One region of the Pseudoclavibacter sp. RFBI5 genome, then DNA from elsewhere that is predicted to be linked to it. Evidence: predicted binding sites of a transcription regulator. Region 1 holds the regulator's gene; the other holds the start of a gene.
The links. The regulator LexA, encoded in region 1, represses DNA repair genes until DNA is damaged. The targets are predictions, from matches to a motif close to TCGAACANNTGTTCGA.
Positions count from the first base shown of each region.

Region 2: the regulator LexA is predicted to act here: its motif matches at 5,223-5,238, upstream of C5E06_RS19595 (HNH endonuclease signature motif containing protein).

Region 1 is NZ_PSYA01000008.1:112,546-119,754, reverse strand. Features, by position in the region: gene priA (bifunctional 1-(5-phosphoribosyl)-5-((5-phosphoribosylamino)methylideneamino)imidazole-4-carboxamide isomerase/phosphoribosylanthranilate isomerase PriA) at 1-672, opposite strand, end outside; gene hisH (imidazole glycerol phosphate synthase subunit HisH) at 794-1,447, opposite strand; gene hisB (imidazoleglycerol-phosphate dehydratase HisB) at 1,444-2,052, opposite strand; gene C5E06_RS06520 (histidinol-phosphate transaminase) at 2,062-3,150, opposite strand; gene C5E06_RS06515 (LysM peptidoglycan-binding domain-containing protein) at 3,196-3,513, opposite strand; gene lexA (transcriptional repressor LexA) at 3,739-4,392, shown strand; gene hflX (GTPase HflX) at 4,506-6,032, opposite strand; gene C5E06_RS06500 (class I SAM-dependent methyltransferase) at 6,069-6,680, shown strand; gene dapF (diaminopimelate epimerase) at 6,649-7,209, opposite strand, start outside.
Region 2 is NZ_PSYA01000010.1:120,816-128,024, forward strand. Features, by position in the region: gene C5E06_RS07515 (hypothetical protein) at 386-595, shown strand; gene C5E06_RS07520 (hypothetical protein) at 913-1,158, opposite strand; gene C5E06_RS07525 (SGNH/GDSL hydrolase family protein) at 1,546-2,295, opposite strand; gene C5E06_RS18940 (hypothetical protein) at 2,456-2,809, opposite strand; gene C5E06_RS07535 (DsbA family oxidoreductase) at 2,806-3,516, opposite strand; gene C5E06_RS19595 (HNH endonuclease signature motif containing protein) at 3,627-5,093, opposite strand; gene C5E06_RS07545 (Y-family DNA polymerase) at 5,287-6,609, opposite strand; gene C5E06_RS07550 (LexA family transcriptional regulator) at 6,611-7,072, opposite strand; gene C5E06_RS07555 (ABC transporter ATP-binding protein) at 7,128-7,209, opposite strand, start outside.

The DNA.
Region 1 (7,209 bases):
TTCGAGGCCCTGCGGCACGAGGCCACGCAGCGCCGCGATGTCGTCGAGACTCGAAACGCCGCCAGAGGCGACGACGGGACGGTCGGTCCGGTCGAGGATGTCGCTGAGGAGCTGGAGGTTCGGGCCCTGGAGGGTTCCGTCCTTCGTCACGTCGGTCACGACGTAACGTGCGCAACCGGCCTCCTCGAGCCGTTCGAGTACCGACCAGAGGTCACCAGCATCGCGCGTCCAGCCGCGAGCCGCGAGCGTGGTGCCACGCACGTCGAGGCCGACGGCGATGAGCTCGCCGTAGCGAGCGATGACGTTCGCCGCCCACTCCGGATTCTCGAGCGCGGCGGTGCCGAGGTTGATGCGGCGCGCACCGGCGTCCACCGCACGCTCGAGGGACTCGTCGTCACGGATCCCGCCGGACAGCTCCACATTGACGTGCTTGGCCGCCCGGATGACGCGCTTGATGACACTGCGGTTCTCCCCGCGCCCGAAGGCCGCGTCGAGGTCCACGAGGTGGATCCACTCCGCACCCTGCTCGATCCAGTCCTCCGCCGCATCCACAGGATCGCCGTAGTTCGTGGCGGAGTCGGCCTCGCCCTGAACCAGACGAACCGCCTTGCCGCCGGCGAGGTCGATTGCGGGGAAGAGCACGAGCTCCGGTGACGTGTTGAATTCGCTCACGCGCGTAGGTTCCTTGTTCTCGTTCTGAGGCGCCGGGGCATCGACGCCGAAAGGGGATGCCCTGGCAGTCCGGGCAATAGCGTATCGGCAGGCGGCGGTGCAGCGCGCCGATGCAGCAGCACTAGGCGCGCTTCGGCAGCGTCTCGATCCAGTTCCGAAGCAGGCGCACGCCAGCCTCGCCGGACTTCTCCGGGTGGAACTGCGTCGCCGACAACGGGCCGTTCTCGACTGCGGCGATGAAGCGCTCGCCGTGCTCGGCATGGGTCACCAGCACCGGGCGGGCCTTCGGATGCGGGTCGAGCGGGAGCTCATGCGCCGCGTACGAGTGCACGAAGTAGAAGCGCTCCCGAGCAATGCCGGCGAAGAGCTTCGAGTCCGCCGGGGGGTCGACGAGGTTCCATCCCATGTGCGGAAGGACCTCTGCCCGCAGTTCGGTCACCTCGCCCGGCCATTCGCCCAGACCTTCGGCTCGCCTGCCACCCTCGATGCCGCCGTCGAAGAAGATCTGCATGCCGACGCAGATGCCAAGCACGGGGCGCCCCCCTGCAAGGCGCCGGCCGACGATCTCCCCGATGCGCTGACGATTGATGGCCTCCATGACGTGAGCGAAGCTCCCGACACCTGGCACGACGTAGCCGTCGGCGTCGAAGGCGGCAGCGCGGTCGGCCGTCAGCTCGACCTCAGCACCAGCCGCTTCGAGCGCCTTCACGGCGGAGTGAACGTTGCCCGAGCCGTAGTCAGCGACGACCACCCGCGGACGTGCGACTGAAGTCACAGCGCGCCCTTGGTCGAAGGAATGCCCACGACCTCCGGGTCGAGTCGCTTGGCCGCGCGGAACGCACGGGCGAACGCCTTGAACTCCGCTTCGGCGATGTGGTGCGGGTCGCGCCCGCGGATGACCTCGACGTGCACCGTCAGACCGGCGTGGAACGTGATCGCCTCGAAGACGTGACGCACCATCGCGCCCGTGAAGTGCCCGCCGATGAGGTGGTAGATGAAGGCTTCCGGTTCGCCGGTGTGCACCAGGAACGGACGCCCCGAGATGTCGACGACGGCTTCGGCGAGCGACTCATCGAGCGGCACCCTCGCATCGCCGTACCGAGCGATACCCGACTTGTCGCCGAGGGCCTGGCGGATCGCCTGACCGAGCACGATCGCCGTGTCCTCGACCGTGTGGTGCACGTCGATCTCCGTGTCACCCGTCGCACGGACCGTGAGATCGGTCAGCGAGTGCTTCGCGAAGGCATTCAGCATGTGGTCATAGAACGGAACCGACGTCTGGATGTCGGCGATGCCGGTCCCGTCGAGGTTCAGGCTCAGCTCGATCGAGGACTCGCTCGTCGCGCGTGAGACGGTCGCGGTGCGTGGCGTCGTGGTCATCGCTCCAGCCTAGGCCTTCCCTGCATCGGTGATCTCGGCGAGTGCGGCCAGGAACGCGCTCGTCTCCGCGCGCGTCCCGGCGGTCACCCGAAGCGCGTTCGGGATGCCGACATCCCGCACCAGGATGTCGCGGTCGAGGAGCTGCTGGAACGTAGCCGCGGGATCCGCGACGTCGCCGAACAGCACGAAGTTCGCGCCAGACTCCCACGGCGTGTAGCCAAGACGGGGCAGCTCCACCAGCAGGCGGTCGCGCTGCTCGCGGATGGCGTCGACCTGCTGGAGCATGATCTCCGAGCACTCGAGCGCTGCGGTCGCGGCGGCCTGGGTGATCGCGGAGAGGTGGTAGGGCAGCCGAACGAGTCGGACGGCGTCGACGACGGCCTCGTGAGCCGCGAAGTACCCGACGCGGGCGCCAGCGAAGGCGAACGCCTTGCTCATGGTCCTCGAGACCACGAGCCGCTCGCGACCCGGGAGAAGGGAGAGCGCGGTCTCCCGACCATCAGGGAGGAACTCGGCGTAGGCCTCATCGACGATCAGGATGCCGTCGGTCGCGTCGTACGCAGCCGCGATCACGTCGAGATCGGTGACGGTGCCCGTGGGGTTGTTCGGCGTGCAGATGATGGTGATGTCGGGGCGCTCTCGACGAAGTGCCTCCGTGACGAGGTCCGCGGTCAGCGCGAAGCCGTCAGCGCGTGACACCGGAATCCATTCGGACCCAACCCCTCTGGCGAGAAGGGGGTACATCGAGTAGCTGGGTGTGAAGCTGAGCACGCTGCGCCCGGGGCCACCGAAGACCTGCAGCAGCTGCTGCATGATCTCGTTCGAGCCGTTGGCGGCCCACACCTGTTCGGGACCGATGCCCCGGCCCAGGTAGACGCTCAGCTGCTCGCGCAACTTCGTGAACTCGCGGTCCGGGTAGCGATTGAGTCCGGGGAGCTCGCGGGCGATCGCCTCGATGATTCGCCTGGCCACGACCTCCGGCACGGGGTGCGGATTCTCGTTGACGTTGATGGCAACGCGCACCGGCTGCTGCGGCGCTCCGTAGGGGGTGAGTCCGCGGAGGTCGTCACGGATGGGCAGGTCTTCGAACGAGGTCACCGCACAAGCCTACGACGCGGTCTGCGCCTGGAATGGGCTGTGGACTCAGTCGAGTGGGAGGGCGAGGCGCTGCCCGGCCTGAACCGTGCCGTTCTCAAGAGCGTTGAGCTTGGATATCTCGACGATGACGTCGCGGATATCGGAATCGCCCGCGACCTCCTCGGCGATGCCCCAGAGCGTGTCGCCAGCGCCGACGGTGACGTACTCGAACTCGACGCCTGCGGCGTCGCTCGAGGCCGCCGCGGAGTTCATGTGCGTGGCCCCGAGGGCGATGGCTGCGGCGACGGGCAGCGCAGCGATGGCGAGCAGGACACGACGGCCTCGGACGGTGAGGCGGAGTGGTGCAACGGCAGTGGTGTTCATGATTCCTCCTGATTCGTCCACATCTTCGAGTGGTCGAATGTATGTACTGAATATAGCTACGAACAAAGTGCCAAGTCAAGGCTTCCAGTTCGAATCTCTCGAACTTTCATCCACAACACTCGAAGAAATGTTTCGTACCTGCGTGCACCCTCGGTAGGGTTGGCGCTATCAGGCAGTGCATCACCTGCCACCGACATTCCGTGTCGGAGAGCGGACGGAGACGACATGGCCAAGAAGCCAGCGAGCGACATCTACAGAAAACTGACCGAGAAGCAGGAGCGCATCCTGACCTGCATCATGGAGTCGGTGCGCACGCGCGGGTACCCGCCGAGCATGCGCGAGATCGGCGACGAAGTCGGCCTCGTCTCCTTGTCGAGCGTCACCCACCAGCTCGGCCAGCTGGAGAAGTTCGGCTACATCAAGCGCAATCCGGGCATGCCCCGCGCCCTCGAGGTGCTGGTGCACTTCGACCACACCGACGATGGCGATTCCAACGAGACGGCTGAGGCCGCGTTCGTCCCGGTGGTCGGCAGGATCGCAGCCGGCATCCCGATCACGGCGGAGCAGCAGGTCGAAGACGTCTTCGCGCTCCCCCGTCAGATCGTCGGCAAGGGAGAGCTCTTCCTGCTGCGTGTCGTTGGCGAGTCGATGATCGATGCTGCCATCTGCGACGGCGACTGGGTCGTCGTGCGGTCACAGCGCAACGCGGAGAACGGCGACATCGTCGCCGCGATGCTCGACGGAGAAGCCACGGTCAAGACCTTCCGCAAGCGTGACGGCCACATCTGGCTGCTCCCCCGCAACAGCGACTTCGAGCCCATCCTCGGCGATGAGTCCGAGATCCTCGGCAAGGTCGTCGCTGTCCTCCGCTCCATCTGAGAGCAGCCGGAAGCACCGGCGCCTGCACACGTCAGCAGATGCAGAAGAGCGGCGAGCCCGATGGGCTCGCCGCTCTTCTGCATGCCTCCCTCAGGAGGACTGAGGCGTATGCGTCAGCCTGCGACCGCGAACGCCTCGAACAGTCCGAGCTGGTCGGGGTGGACCCGGGCCTTGAGCCGCGTGCCGCTCTCCACGTGCTCGAGCTCGAGCACGGCACCTCGCTCGTGCAGGTAGGAGACGAGATCGCCGCGCTCGAAGGGCACAAGGACCTCGATGGTCACCTCGGGGGTTGGCAGGAGCTCGGCGATGCGCCCGAGCAGCAGGTCGATGCCCTCACCCGTGTGCGCGGAGACGAAGAGGCCGTCGGGGGCGAGCCCCTGGAGCTCGAGGCGTCGATCGCTATCGACCAGGTCGGCCTTCGTGAAGACCACGATCTCGGGAACATCGTGGGCTTCGACCTCTCCGATGACGTCTCGCACCGTGGCGAGCTGCGCGGCGGGATCCGGGTGGGAGGCATCGACGGCATGCACGATGACATCGGCAGCCTGCAGCTCCTCGAGCGTCGAGCGGAAGGCTTCGACCAGCTGGTGGGGCAGGTTACGCACGAAGCCGACCGTGTCGGCAATCGTGTAGGGGCGGCCGTCTTCCGTCGCCGCCTTGCGCACCGTCGCGTCGAGGGTCGCGAAGAGAACGTTCTCGACCAGGACGCCCGCATGCGTGATGCGGTTGAGGAGGCTCGACTTGCCGGCGTTCGTGTACCCCACGATCGCGACGGCCGGAACCTGGTTGCGCTGTCGGGTCGCGCGCTTCACGTCACGCGAATCCTTCATGTCGGCGATCTGGTGGCGAAGCTTGGCCATCTTCGTGCGGATGCGCCGACGGTCGAGCTCGATCTTGGTCTCTCCAGGGCCTCGTGACCCCATGCCGGCACCGCCGGAGCCGACCTGGCCACCGGCCTGCCGGGACATCGACTCGCCCCATCCGCGAAGGCGCGGGAGCATGTACTCCATCTGCGCCAGCTCGACCTGCGCCTTGCCCTCGCGGCTCTTGGCGTGCTGGGAGAAGATGTCGAGGATCACCGCGGTGCGGTCGATGACCTTCACCTTGATCTCGTCTTCGAGCGCGCGACGCTGGCTGGGCGCGAGCTCGGTGTCGGCGACCACCGTGTCGGCTTCGAGCGCCGCGACGATCTCCTTGAGCTCAGCGACCTTGCCTCGGCCGAGGTACGTGGCGGGGTCGGGGTTCGGCCGACGCTGCAGCACGCCGTCGAGGACGACGGCTCCCGCAGTTTCGGCGAGCGCGGCTAGCTCCTGCATCGAGTTCTCGGCCTCCTCGAGGGAGTTCCTGCGGTAGACGCCGACGAGCACGACCCGCTCGAGGCGCACCTTGCGGTACTCGACCTCGGTGACGTCCTCGAGTTCCGTTCGCAGGCTCTCGACTCGTCGCAGCGACTGCCTGGCTTCTCGTTCGAGCTGGTCGCCGTCGGCCTCGCCGTCATAGCTCGTGCTGGCGCCGTCCTGCAGCGCCTGCGCTCTGCCGGAGGAGAACAGGGTCATCGTGGCGCCCGGTTCCTTCGCGGCTCGGAGGATTCGGTCGATCGCGTCGTTGCTCTCGCCTGGAGGAGTCTCAGAATCTCGCATATTCGTACTATTCTACGCCGGTGCTAGCGTCTAGGGGTGACCGCTCAGCATTACTTCTCAGCAACCCCGGACGGGCCTCTCGAGCGGCGACGCGTCGTCGCCAACCTCCGGGGCCGAACGGTGACCGTCATCACGGCAGGCGGTACCTTCAGCCCTGAGCACGTGGACCGCGGCACCCAGGCGCTCCTGCACGCAGCACCCCCGCCGCCCTCGACCGGAACCGCGCTGGACCTCGGGTGCGGCTGGGGACCGATCGCACTCGCACTCGCACTCGAGTCGCCCGAACTGGACGTGCGGGCCGTCGACGTCAACGAACGGGCGCTGCTGCTCACCGGTGAGAACGCGCAGGCCCTCGGACTCGACAACATCACGCCGACACGCCCCGAGGATGTCCCCGAGGACACGACCTTCGACCTCATCTGGTCGAACCCGCCCATCCGAATCGGCAAAGAGGCCCTGCACGAGCTGCTCTCCGCGTGGCTGCCGCGCCTCAGCGCCGAGGGAGAAGCCTGGCTCGTCGTCGCCAAGAAGCTCGGCGGCGACTCACTGCAGTCCTGGATCGCGGCGCAGTTCGGACCAGAGCTGTCCGTCGAGCGGCACTCGACGGACGCGGGCTTCAGAGTGCTGCGGGTGAGGCGAGTTCGCTAGCGAGCTCGTCCTCGATACTGCCCGTGAAGGCGATCTCGGCCGGCCCCGCCAGGAAGACATGCTCGACGCCGTCGACAGCTCCGACCGTCACCTGCAGCACACCACCCGGCACACCGACCGACCAGGCATCCGGCGCGCCAGCGCCCGCCCAGTAGCGAACCGCCAGTGCTGACGCGACGGCCCCGGTGCCGCAGGAGAGGGTCTCGCCGACGCCCCGCTCGTGCACGCGCATCCGGATGTGCCCGACGCCGTCCTGCACGAGCTGGTCGTGCGGGACGACGAACTCGACGTTGGCTCCCAGCTCAGGGGCTGGATCGATGAGCGGTGCATGGAAGAGCTCGAGCCGCTCGAGCTCTTCCTCGCTCGAGAGCGCGACGACGACGTGAGGGTTTCCGACATCGATCCCGAGCCCCGGGCGTGAGACGCCGATGTGCGGGACGGTGACGAGCGGCTCGCCACCTTCGAGGCGCCACGGCCCCATGTCGACCTTGAAGCCCGTGCCGTCTCGCTCGACGACCCGCAGACCGGC
Region 2 (7,209 bases), on a different contig from region 1:
TGCGTTCGCCGCGACAATCGGGCTTGCTGTCGCCGTGAGCGGATGTTCGACGCAACCCACAGCGACGTGTACTGCCCGTGGTCCGCGAAGATCACCGAGATCGAGGTGCTCGAGGAGCGGCCATAAGGGGGCGGCACGCCCAGATGGTGGCGTCCCCGGGTGGGTGGCGGGGTTTCGAGCGGTGTTGACTGACTCGCCGGGCGGATTGACCGGCCCCGTCTGATGGGCCCGCCGGTGCTGTCGTGGCACCTGGCCGGTTGCGCGGATCCGGGGCGAGTCCACGTCTCGCGTGCACGCCGTTCGGAGCCTCGAGTGCTTCCCTGGGGTGAGTGGGGCGGCAGTCAGTCGCCCGCGAGGATCCGAGCGCAGTGAGGCGGCGAAGATCATGGGAGTCACCAACATCGAAGAGGGAGTTCCCGAGGGCGAGGAGAGGTGGCGAGACGAAGGCGGCTCCGGTGAGAGCACGCACTTCCACGCACACGGCTGGCGTCCCGACCCCGTGGTGCCGAACTCGGCGCCGTCAGCGGTGGCGGCACCCGATGGAGTGACGCCGCCCGCCCCGGTGCCGACCGGATCGGACGAACAGGCCCGCTAGCTCAGGGCCGCTCGCTGACAGTGGGACTCGAGGTCGCGCAGGAGGAGACGTGTCCGAGATCGCGTCCGGCACGACGCTGAGCGGGGCAGCCCTGGACTGGAGCGCTCGGTATGACGCAGCCGCACGGGGCAGCCCAGCTGGGTGCGCCGGTTTTGCGGCTGGGCCGCTAGCCGGACGCACCTGAAATCCTGATGCGCCCGCTTGCGGCTGGGCCCGCCATCCGGACGCACCGCTGTGCAGATGAGCCCGCTGTCCGGATGCACCCACTGTGCAGATGTGCCCGCTCTGCAGCTGGTCAGGCCATCTGGCTGGTTCCGCTATCCGGCTGTGCGGGCGTTGGCGGGCGCGCGGCGTCCGGTCCGGCGGCGCCGGGGACGTGCCGCCGCGACGTCCGTCTGGTCGTGCTCGACGGGGAAGAGCGCCTCGGAGAGGGCTTCCTGGGCTTCGTCGAGCGTCCCGTAGTCGCCGATGCTCTGTCCCTGGGGGCCCTGGAGGGTGTGCAGTCCGGTGTCTGCGATCGTGATGAAGCCAGCGAACTCGTCGCTGATGGTTGCCGCGTACACGTCGTCGTCGGCTTGTCGCCAAGAGACTCGAGGTGCGGGCAGGGTGAATGGTATTGCGAGTGTGATGCGATTCTTCGTTTCGTTGCGGCGCAACCCGCCAGCGTTGGCGGGGCGCGTTCTTTCAAGCATGTGTGCGCCGCTGTGGGCGCCTGCTGGTCAGCCGACTCGTGCTCGTGAGCAGGGTGGGCGTCTCGGACTTGGGTCCTGGTGGCCACGGATCCGGTGGCGCGGATGGCGACAGGCAGGATCTGGAATGTCCGCGAGAAGCGGGGTGACCATGCGTCGACTCAACCACTATACGGCACGAAGCCTGAATGAGAGGGTTTTCTCATAAGCGATGACATCGACGGCAGCGTCTGCGGGCCGCCTCTTTCGCTGACCGTGCTGCTAGTCGGTGGCGACCGGGTCGAGCGTCGGGTACTTCGGCGTGCGCGAGTCACCTGACGACTTGCCGGTGAGCCGACGGCCGATCCAGGGAAGCACGTACTCACGCCAGTACTCGGAGTTGCGGGGTCGCTGGATGCTGGGGGTCTGGGGCCCGAAGTCAGGTGCTGGCACGTCGAGGGCGGTGAGGACGTTCGCGGCGACCCTCCGGTGGCCGCTCACCCCCATGTGGAGGCGGTCGCGCGACCAGTAGCCGAGGTGGCGCAGCTCAGGGTCCGCCCAGTTGTCGACGAAGGTGATGCCGGGTTGCGGCGGCATCTTGGCGTGCACCGCGGCGGCGAGCGCGTCTCCGCGCGCGGCGATGCGCTTACCCATGGGGAGGTGGTCCGAGGGGTTCGCGCCCGAGAGGAGGATGACGTGGATGCCGGCGTCGAGTGCCTGCTTGGCGCCGTCGACGAGCCGCTGGGCGACGTCATCGATGGAGACGCGGGGGCGGAGGATGTCGTTGCCGCCGCCGTTGAGGCTCATGAGCTGCGGCTTGAGGGCAATTGCGGCGGGGAGCTGCTCTTCGAGGATCGCGTCGAGAAGTCGCCCCCGGATGGCGAGGTTCGCGTAGGTGACCGGCTCCGGTGACGAGACAGCGAGACCCTGCGCGACGAGGTCGGCCCAGCCGCGCACCCGGCCATCCGGCAGCTCATCGCCCACGCCCTCGGTGAAGCTGTCACCTACGGCGACGAAACTCGTGAATCCCATGGGGAGAGTCCATCACACCGGAGCACCCGCGCCGCTCAGGAGCGGAGACGCGCGCCGGGGCCAACTCGCGCTCTTCCTGCAGACTCGGCGGCGGGGGAGTTCAGAGCAGAGCTGCTGTGCGGGACGCAGCCCTGCTCTGCTCTGCTCTGCCCTGCTCTGCTCAGATCAGGCAGGCGTCGCCCTCGCAGGCGATGCCTGCGTCCCCCAGCATCGTGAAGCCGCCTGCCTGAACGGAGCCCGGAGCGGCGTCCGAGTTTGCGTCCACTGCAGCTGGCGTCACGCCTGAAGCGCTCAGAGTGCCCGTGCTCACGCTCGAAGTGCCAGTGCCAGTGCCAGTGCCAGTGCCAGTGCCCGTGCCCGAGCCCGCAGTCGCGGCCGCATCCGCAGTTGCACCTGGAGTCGCCGTCGCCGTCTCCGGAGCCGCCGCAGCTGGATCCACGGCCGCAGCAGTAGTGGGGGCGTCGGTCGTGGCGGTGGCGGACTCGTTCACGCCGTCGGTCAAGTGGTCGGTCACGCGGTCGTGTTGTCGCGGTCGGTGGTGACCTTGTTCAGGACATCCGCGAAGGTCGCCGCCTCCTGGGCCCCGGAGACGCCGTACTTGCCGTCGATGACGAAGAACGGGACGCCTTGGATGCCGTACGCCTGCGCCTGCTGCTGGTCGGCGAGGACATCGTCGTGGTGGACTCGCTCTTCGAGCGCGTGCACGGCAGCGGCGCGGTCGAGGCCGAGCTCTTCGGCGAGGTCGGCGAGCACTGCGATGTCGCTGAGGTCGCGTCCTTCGACGAAGTAGGCCTTGAGGAGGCGCTCCTTCGCGTCGAGCTGGCGACCGTTGGCCTTCGCGAAGTGGATGAGCTCGTGCGCGCGCACGGTGTTGACATGCTGGACGGAGTCGAAGTCGTAGTCGAGGCCGACGTCCTTCGCGATGCCGGTGACGCGGTCGAGCATCTGCTCGACCTGCACGACGGGGAGCCCCTTGCGCTCGGCGAGGTACTCGGTGGTCGAGCCGTGGAAGTCGATGGGCGTATCGGGGGACAGCTCGTAGCTGTGGTATTCGATCTCCACGGCCGGGGCGTCACCCGACGCGGAGAACTGCTCGATGCCGCTCTCCAGTTTCCGCTTGCCGATGTAGCACCAGGGGCAGGCGATGTCCGACCAGATGTCGATGCGAATCGGAGCCTGGGTCGATGCGGCCTGAGATGTGTTCTGCGCTGCTGTCGTCACACGCAATGCAACAGGGCCCCTTTCTCGCCTATTCCCGGGTAAAGCCGGCGGGCCGACGGCCCAGGCGGCACGCCGACGGACCCCTTCCTCAACCCTCGAGTGGAGTCGAGTCAGAACGGTGGCTCCGCAGGGGCACTGGGTGCCGCGGGCGGGGGATCCTCGTCTCGTTCGCGGGGCGGTTTGCCGCCTCGCCGCCAGGGCAGTTGGTCGGTGGGTGTGAAGGTGGGGCCGTGGGGTTCGGGGTGGTCTGTGTAGGTTTTTCCGCTTGGGGTGGTCCATTCGAGGGTGCCGCCGTCGTGTTGGGTGACGGTCCAGGCGGTGTGGTGCTTGATGATGTGGTGGTTTTTGCAGAAGTCGCTGAGGTTCCAGGTGGCGGTTGTGCCGCCGTATTGGTGGTCGATGGTGTGGTCGAGTTCGCAGTTCGTGGCGGGTTGGCGGCAGCCGATGAAGCGGCAGTGGATGTCGCGGGCTTTCAGGAAGGCGCGCATGGCCGCGGTGGGGGTGTAGGAGTCGACGGTTTGGAGTGCTCCGGTGATGGGGTGGGTGAGGAGGCGGATGAAGGCGGGTGCGGTCGCGGCGAGGTGTTTCGCGTCTTCGATGGGCATAGGGGACATGCCCTCGAGCAGCGCCGGGGCGCGTGCAGGCCTGGCCGGGTCGGGGAGGAGTGTCGTGATGGGGATGCTGAGCTGCACGGTGGCTTGAATGCCCTTCGCGGCGCTCGAGACGGTGGGGTCGCTGGTGAGGAGCAGGTCGGCGATCACGTCGGACATGACCTGGTCGAGGGTGCGCTCGTCGAGCGCTGCCGCGTCTCCGATCTCGCTGCTCTCGGGGGTCTGCATGCTGGGCTTTGGGCGGGCTCTGATGATGGCTTTGCTCTGCTTGCGCGCGCGGTCGCGGATCGCGTGCGCGACGAACGAGCTCATGAGTACCCGCAGGATGCTCATGCCGTCGCCGAGGTCCTCGACGCTCACGCGGCGCCGTTGCTTGGCGCGTTCGTGGCGTTGCTCGATGGACTCCCCGGTGAGCTCTTCCGCGACGCGCTCGGCCGCGTGCTGCAGCGCTGCCGGCGGGAGCGGCTCGCGGCGCACGCGCTGCAGCATGACCTGGACGAACTCGCCCCGCCGGTGGGTCTGCTCGGCCGGGTCGTCGTGGTTGATCTTCAGGCCGGTCTCGACGAGCTTGTGCACCTGCGCGGGCGTCGCAGCATTGCTCTCGAGCGCGAGGGCGAGGGCCGGGAACTCGCGCAGCGTCACCGATGCTGACGCGAGGTGTCCCTGGGCGGTGCCGGCGGCGAGCTTCACGAGCAGGCCGACCTCGTTCGCGATCGATCGCACGTGCATGGCCGATTCCGCGCATCCCTCGGCGACATCGAGGGCGTGCCCGAAGTCGTAGGCGGCGGCGTGGGCTCGCAGTTGCAGGGCGGTGCCGGCCGCGAGCATCGCCGCGGCTGCTTCCTCCATCGCGAGGATCTCCGAGCGTCGAGCCGCGACAGAAGCCGGGTCCGAAGGGTCGAACCCCGGATCCGGAACCGGGCTCGGCCCTGTGCCCAACCCCTCGTGTCTGTCGCGCTGCTGCATGCCCAAAGTCTACGAACGACCACCGGCATTCGAGAGGGTGGTGGATAACTTTCTCGGAGCACTTGGGGTGCGGCTGGCGGTTCAGTGAGTCTGTCCCCAGATACGACGCGCACTTCATTCAGCAGTTGTTGGTACATGTGTTCTATCCAGCGAGCTAAAAACAAGAATTCACGTTAACCGAGAACTGCGCTACTCACTCCGCCTTGACGACCGCCAGCTCGTCCCAGTGGGTGGTTGCGCGGGGTGAGACCATGTCGCGGCGCATGGTCCAGCTCCGCCCGCTACGGAGGCCGGCGATGCCGAGCCCAAGCGATTCCTGGCCGAACTTCGCGGCGACGGCGTCGAGGGCCTCGCCCACGCGCCTGTCTTCGCCGCGCTCGTCGAAGATGTCGAGCGCCGCGTACGAGTCTCGCGCGACGAACTCGAAGAGCGAGACGCCGACGCGCACGTACTTCAGCTCGGCTCGCAGCTGCGGGCCGAGGGCGGTGGCGGCTGCGCGGAAGAGCACGACCGGGTCGTCGGTGGGTTCCGGGAAGGCGACGGACACGGCGTGCGACTCGTGCCCTTCGCGGAAGGGGGAGGTCGCCGCGTAGCAGCTCATGGCCCGCGTGAGCGAGCCTTGCGCGCGGAGCCGGGCGGAGGCGCGCTGCGTGTACACGGAGAGCACCTCCTCGAGCTCCTGCACCGTCGAGATGGGCACTGCGAAGGAGCGGGAGAACTGGATCTGCTCGCGCTCCGACGGGACCTCGTCGATGGGGAGGCAGTCGATGCCGCGCAGCTCCTGGACGACGCGCTCCTGGACGACGCCGTAGCGGCGGCGGATGGCGGTGGGCGAGGACTCGCGGAGGTCGAGGGCGGTGCGGATGCCGAGGCCCACGTATTTCGCGGCCATCTTGCGCCCGACGCCCCAGACGTCGCCGATGTCGATGGTGCTGAGGATCCCGCTGAGCTGCTCGCGCCCGTAGGCGCCGAGATGGCAGACGCCGCCGAGCGATGGTTCGGATTTGGAGCCGCGGTTGGCGAGCTTGGCGAGCGTCTTGCTCGGGGCGATCCCGATGCTGACGGGAATGCCGATGAGCTTCCGCATCGCCACCCTGATCTCGCGGGCGACGGCGAGGGCCTCCCGGCGGTCGCCTGGCAGCCGGATGAAGCTCTCGTCGATCGAGTACACCTCCTGCGATGGCGTGTAGCGGCCGAGGAGCTCGATGGTGCGGGCGTTGATGTCGCCGTAGAGCTCGTAGTTGCTGGAGCGGGCGACGACGCCCTTCATCGCGGCTTCCGGGGCGATGGCCTGCCAGGGGGCGCCCATCGGGATGCCGACGGCTTTCGCCTCCTCGGAGCGCGCGATGACGCATCCGTCGTTGTTGGAGAGCACGACGATGGGCTTGCCTTCGAGGCTGGGGTCGAAGATGCGCTCGCAGGATGCGTAGAAGTTGTTGGCGTCGACGATGGCGATCGCGGGCTGCCGGAGCGCCAGCGGCGAGGCCTGGGTCGAGTCGCGCGTCGCGTCCGTCATCTCAGACACGGTGGAGGCATCTCGTGACGACGCCCCACACGGTGAGCTCGCTGAGCTCTTCGAGCACGATGTCGGCGTACGCGGGGTTCTCGGGCGCGAGGCGCACGCGGCCGTGCTCGAAGCGCAGGCGCTTGACGGTGAGCTCGCCGTCGACGACGGCGATGACGACGTTGCCGTCGTGCGGTTCGAGGGAGCGGTCGACGATGATCTCGTCGCCGTCGAAGATGCCGGCCCCGATCATGCTGTCGCCGCTGACGCGGACGATGAAGGTCGCGGCGGGGTCGTTGATGAGGTGCCGGTTGAGGTCGACGGGGCCGGAGTAGTAGCCCTGGGCGGGTGAGGGGAAGCCGGCTGGGACTGCTTCGTCCGCGCGTTCCGGGAGCTGCGCATTGGGCGTGCTGCCGGATTCGACCTCTTCCGGGTGCCCGAGGGGAGCGAGGATCTCGACGCCTGCATCGCTCACGGTCGGCACCCTGTCCTTCGTCTCGGCGGAGAGAGCGGGGTGTGGTCCCGCTCGATCACGCGTGTGTTCGAGCCCCAATTGTCGCGGATGAACCTTCGGGATGCGTGACGGGTGCATCCGCCGAGTGGTGGCGACCG